DNA from 2 places in the Bacteroides sp. 14(A) genome. Region 1 is predicted to be linked to the other one. Evidence: riboswitches for the same ligand, from Rfam matches in the RefSeq annotation. Region 1 holds a riboswitch; the other holds the start of a gene.
What was found. A riboswitch is a leader RNA that binds a small molecule or an ion and turns the genes downstream of it on or off. The one in region 1 is predicted to bind cobalamin.
Positions count from the first base shown of each region.

Region 2: linked by a shared signal. The riboswitch ahead of nrdD (anaerobic ribonucleoside-triphosphate reductase) and the one ahead of K429_RS0125050 (TonB-dependent receptor) in region 1 are both predicted to bind cobalamin.

Region 1 is NZ_JAGH01000005.1:524,413-527,630, forward strand. It holds gene K429_RS0125050 (TonB-dependent receptor) at 1-1,431, opposite strand, end outside; cobalamin riboswitch at 1,559-1,766, opposite strand; gene K429_RS0125060 (DUF4251 domain-containing protein) at 2,075-2,653, opposite strand; gene K429_RS0125065 (sirohydrochlorin cobaltochelatase) at 2,868-3,218, opposite strand, start outside.
Region 2 is NZ_JAGH01000004.1:680,717-683,934, forward strand. It holds gene nrdD (anaerobic ribonucleoside-triphosphate reductase) at 1-1,891, opposite strand, end outside; cobalamin riboswitch at 2,025-2,244, opposite strand; cobalamin riboswitch at 2,337-2,541, shown strand; gene K429_RS0121675 (cysteine-rich CWC family protein) at 2,607-2,858, shown strand; gene accC (acetyl-CoA carboxylase biotin carboxylase subunit) at 2,830-3,218, shown strand, end outside.

The DNA of each region.
Region 1 (3,218 bases):
AAAGCCCAGGATATGTTTGGACACAACATCGTTGGATGGCTCGAAAGTGGTAGCCAAATCATCATAACGGTCGTTGCCGGTACGACTCAGATGATAGTTCAAGTTAAAGTTATGATGATTGTTCAGTTTATAATCCAGGTTGGCTCGAACCACAGTCAGTGGGCGCTTATAATGGCGCATGGATCGTTCTTTGCCCATAATTTCATTACGCTGGCCATCTATGTATCCACCATCCCAGTAATATTTTCGGTAGGTGGTGTCCACGGTCAATGAGTGATCCCAAGTCTGGGAGAGAGCTGCATTCAGCTGCATATTCTTCAGAATGAAATTACGCTTCTGGTAATGTGCTGAAATATTCCAGGCATCTGAATTTCTTTCCGCCATTCCATATACTTTGGTCTGGACAGCCCCCGTCTGTAATTCTTTATCTGTCTTGGAATAGGAAGCGGAAACGAAGAATGCATCTGCCCATGACTTGTTGGCAACTCCTACCTCTATTTGCCCCAGTAAGGAGAAGTAGTCATCGTGGAAGCGTTTAGGATTACCATATATGAAATTGTCACCACTCTCATCCCGCATTTGCACGTCTTTCATCCTATAATCATTCTTTGAATAATTTACTCCCACAGTAGGTCGGATAATCAATCCTGTTTTAGGTTCTACAAATTGTGCATTCAAGTCTGCTTTGTGCGTATGGAATGAACCGATGCCATAAGAGACATCCAGATAATTTTTCTTTTCTTGTTTGGTTATAATATTGATGGCACCACCCAATGCATCCGTTCCCAAGCTGGCAGGAACCACACCTTTATATATTTCAATCCGGTCTATAATATTCACCGGAAGATTAGCAAGTGAAACTCCACTTCCTTTAGTGTCCAACGGCATTCCATCTAAAAAGTAGCGAATAGAATTGCCGGATAAACCATTTATAGACAAATCAAAGTCTGAACCGACACCTCCTTCTTCTCTCACCTTAATGCCTGTTGTACGGTTTACAAGGTCATTGAGGTTATTTAGCGAATTTACTATAGGTTTTATATCGAGAGCATTGACGGAAAAAACTCCTTCTTTTACTTTCTGTGTCTGTGTCTTTCCATAAACTTCAACGGAGTTCAAAGTAACAGCACTTTCTTGTAATGTGAAGTTGAGCGTTTTGTTTTGTTGGATATTAGATGTGGACTTTACAGTTTGATAACCTATTAAAGATACGACAAGTGTACATTTTCCAGGTGATACTTTCAGGGAATACCGTCCGTTATCATCCGTATAAGTTCCGGATGTGGTATTTTCTACTGCAATTGTAACTAATGATAAAGGGGTACCGTGTTGGTCTGTAACTTTTCCCGATAGAGTAATCGTATTTTGCGCTATTACACCTATCTGCGATAAACAGGTTAACATAAATAGTACACATGAAATAATTTTCATTTCAATCTCTTAGTTAAAGCATTTATGACTTACTTTACGGGAGTATGTGCATAGAGAAAAAGAATTCTTTATCTTTCATAAAGAATTACCAGCCTCGATGTTTTTCTGCTTCATTTCCCGAAAGCATTAAAACTATGTTGTTCTTGGCAGGTATTCTGACTTATCCATCTTTGAATGCCTTCCCATCCGACCAGCAGACAGTGGCTATTGGAGTATATTCAAGATTTTGAAAGGATTTTACAGCAGCGGGTCTGTTCAGGACTTGCACCTGATTCCCTTTTCATCGCATTCCCATAGAGCCAAGGAGATGCGAAACCAAAAACGCTGCAAAGATATATAAAAAGTCAGTCTGAACAATGAAAATATCTGAAAATGTTTTTTATAACATAAATAGAGGTACAGGCTGAAAAGTAATGTATTTGTACGTTTATAAAGCGGAAGATATGAATTCAGAAGAAAAAACAATGAAAGAGTGTATAAAAAGGTATCAAAAGAATAAATGATAAATAAAAAAGTTCTATATTGGGGGGTATAAGAAGGTATAAGAAACACTTACGGCTGCGATAGCCTGCGCTTGTACAAGTGTGAACGTTCACTTGTACAAGCGTAGGCTATCGCAGCCGCAAGTGTTCAATGGCAATTATTAGAACGACCGTCCCTTAAATATATTCGACTCGGACAGTGGAATGAGCTTGCCATCCAGCGTCAATCTATTTGAGTTGAAATTCGGATTTACTGTGGCGGATACGTTGTTGCTGCCATGAGTTAGCCTAATGGAAACTTGTGCTGAGATTCCTACACCTGTCACACTAAAATTGCAAGTTACATTCCCTTTTTTGTCAGTGGTGGTTTTTACTTCACCTACAGTGCCATCCACTGTGACACCTCCAATTCCATTAGGACCTGCAAAGGCGCCGTTGAAAGCAATCTGTACGGATGCCCGGTCACCATTTAAAAGGATAAAATTGGTATTGGATGTAACAAAAGCACTACGGCCTCTTTTGAATGTCACACGATCCGCTTCCAATACAAACTTTCTCTCCTTTATGGCTTGTACTGCATCAGTGTATGCTCGTTCTTCTTCTATTTTCTCCCGAGCTTTTTCTGCATCACGTTGGGCTTTACGTTCAGCACGGCGACTTTCACTTTTACTTTCCTGTGCATAGATTGTTGTAGATGCACCTATAAAAACTAACATCAATAATACGATAATTTTTTTCATAACTTATTCTTTTTTTGTTCCGTTTGTTTCAATATCACTTGAATAAACAATCTGAAAATTAAAAAGATGCGTGTAATCTATATTATTATGGCGCGCATTAATATTTATTAATGAGATTTAGTGCCTGAATTAATAATAAAGAGAAGGTGCATAACGAACAGTAAACTGCCGCCATACACCTTCTCAAGAAGTAATTAAAGAGAGAGATTAATGTTTATTCTTCTGCGTCCGGGTCATACATCGGTTCACTCTGTAGGGCTGCCGACATGTGGCTGATCCATACGTTTACAATTTCAGAATAGTCGGCCAGTCCTTTGATATCACAATTGCTGAGTGGACAAGTATATCCGGCTTTGTTTAGTTCGTAACGCCAGCTTCCTTCTTCGGGATCGTTTTCGCTTACGCCGCCTTTCATGTCATTGTTGGCATGATCTCCGGCAATGGACATCAATGGATGGCAGATGACATCTCCCGATGCTTTTCCGGCTGCTTGCATGCGGGAAATCATGTTATCTACATAATTATCTTCCATATCAACCGTTGCCACAAAATAATTGGAACTGTA
Region 2 (3,218 bases), on a different contig from region 1:
TGCAGCCCTCAGTGGCGGCTACCCGAAGTAATTGCCTGTATTGCTCTTTGCTTAAGTGCTCTTCCAGATTCATGTGGAGTGCCGAACCGCCCGTCAGATGCTCTATATACCTGTGTCCATGCATACGGAACTTATCGATGACGTTCAGCGACTCATCCTCTACGATGTAGAAATAGCTGTTATAGCACTCGCGGAATGTCTGGAAACCGGCTTCTTTGTCCCATTTGGCATGTTTCACGCCTACATTCTCGGCCGGTATCATTTCGCAGTTAAAGAGTATATCTTTCGTTCGATATTTCTTATTGTATTTTTCAACTATTCCCAGAATCTCCTGCACAAAAGCTTCATATTTAGGATTATCGTTGATTTCAATTCCCATGAATTGAGCGGCTTCCACCAGCCCGTTTACACCGATTGTCAGATATTGGCGTCCCATATTGATGTATCCGGCATCGAACAAAGGCAACATTCCTTTGCTTTGCAGATGCTTTAAGTTTTCGTTATAGGCCAGTTGTACCTTGTGTACCAGATCTACTACCTCTTCAAGGAAGAAATGATAAAGCAATCCGGATTTCACTGCATGCTGGATGCAACGGTTCAGGTTGATAGTCAACACACTTTTTGATCCGGTAGATACGCCGCCTGCACCCAGGGTGTAACTAAATCCGTTATCCTGTATTTCATTACGTAAGCGGCAACAACTACTTAACGAGTCGGCATTATCACTCATATATGTAAAGAAAGAGTGTCCTTCCGCATACATTTCGGCCGTGAAGTCACCGTATTCCTTATCCAGTACATCTCCGTCTTTGGTCAGTAAAGCCATTGTCTCTACGGGGAAAGTAAGAACGGCTTTGGTGCGTTCCTTATTGAACCACTTCATGAAACGCTTCTGCAACCAGCTCAATGATTCCCAATGGGGAGCGTTTCCGTCCGGGAAGACGAAATGTTCGAAAAGGCTATTGAAATAATATTGATCATAGTAAGCTACATTCCAGAATACTGCCTGAAAATTCCGTGCCCCCGTAGGTTGATTGATGGAATATACGATCTGTTCAAAACAATCGGTGATTATTTTATCTATGGTCCTTTGTTTGGAGGAAAGGTCGGCAAGTTGTTCCGGATGTTTATAGTAATCCTCTCCGTATTCTTTTTCTATGAAATAATTCATATACATCAGAAATTCCGGTGTGGCACAGGCGCCGCTGAGCATACTCGATACGATAAATACCATATTGATGAATCCTCCGCAGAAAGACTTCAGATTGGTGGGTGCCGTGGAGTTACCGCCTACGGATGCGGTTCCGCTGATCAGCCACGGATACATGGTGATGCTTGCGCAATAATTGGCAAGATTGGTTTCATCATTCTTATATATGAAGTGTTGGTTCAGCAATTCGATGTAGCGGTCTGAAAGTTCCTTGCCGTACATGTCCTTCAGACGGTCAGTCAGCAAACGGCGGTTCAGACGGATGAAGTTCGATTTGGGGAGCTCGCCTATCAGTGTGGCTATATTTTTATTTTCCACATTGGCGTTAGCGTCATACTTGCTACCGGTGGCAGGGTTGGAGGCATCGCAGTAATCCATCAGGAAACGGAGCTTGTCACGTACTTCCCGGTCTTCCAGATGTTTCTGTCTGTATAGCATGAACGCTTTTGCTACACTGTAATAGTGTTCAGCCATCAGTGCAATTTCTACCTGGTTCTGTATATCTTCTACACTGGTTCCATCACTGATGTTCACGCGGCTGAGTATGTTGGTGATCACATCTTGTGTGGCAAAACTGCCGACAGATAAAAATGCTTTACTAATTGCGTTCTTGATCTTGTCAAGTGAAAACGCTTCTTTTTTCCCATCTCTTTTGACGATGAAAGTCTCCGAATTGATCATACCTGTAATTTAAGATTTAACAAATAAATATTCTTTGTTTAGTTAGCTATACTAAATCAAACGACAAAATAAGGAGAGTAAGTAATAAAATGAATCTTGGAGGATGCATTCTATCGCTTTTCACCCGAAAGCCTGAATGATTACAGATATCGGCAGGTCTTCTGACTTGTTTCCGTTATGGCGCCTTCCCGGTCTTTGCAGGACCAGTGGCTAAAGAGTGCCACAATCTTTTCTCCACATGGTAGGGAGATGAAACTTACAGCTACGGGGATAGTCCCTGATTTTCACAGGATTCCCTTTTAATTCCATTTCACGCTTGCGGTGATTTGGAAACCGTTATCGCTGACAAAGTTAGAAATAAAATCTATAATCCAACGGATGATAGAAAAAAATATTCCCAGCTTATATTTTTTGTTTTAAAAAGCATCTCCAATGATAATTTCCACTATCTTTGCCCCGAATTGGTTTCGGATGAACATTTCTGTCATTTGGATTAAAAGGGAATCGGGTGTAAATCCCGGACAGTCCCGCTGCTGTGAAGCTCCATAACTTTCTTGATAAATACTTTAGCCACTGGCTGTGAATTGGAGGCCGGGAAGGAATCAGAAAGGGAGTCAGTCAGAAGACCTGCCATTCGTTAAAGTCTGTTGCTACTCGTGGGATTAGGGGAACAGTACGAACGTATAATTGTTTTAATTTAATTAATGCGAAAGGGATGCCTATGAAAAAGGTATGTCCGCGTTGTGGTGCAACCTTTGAGTGTATGCACGATCGGATTTTGTCATGCCATTGCGCTACGGTACGACTGAATGAGCAGCAACGTGCTTATTTGCAAAAGAATTACCCGGGCTGTTTATGTCATGACTGTCTGACGGCAGTCAAAGAGGGTATCGTTATGGATGTATGTGATGCACCCCTTTGTGATAAACAGAAGAACAATGATAAAAAAAGTATTGATTGCCAATAGAGGCGAGATTGCTGTACGTGTAATGCGTTCCTGCAAAGAGATGGGAATACGTACAGTAGCTGTCTATTCGGAAGCGGACCGTGCAGCAAAACACGTCATGTATGCCGATGAAGCCTGTCTGATAGGTCCGGCAGCTTCCAGAGACAGTTATTTGAATATAGAGAATATAATTCGTGCTGCCCGGCAGCATGAAGCGGATGCCATCCATCCCGGATATGGTTTCTTATCTGAAAATGCGGACTTTGCCCGTCGTTGCAAAGAAGAAGGCATTATTTTTATCGGGCCCTCTGCCGAAACAATGGAAGCGATGGGCGATAAAATCTCAGCCCGTAAACACATGATTGCAGCCGGAGTACCGGT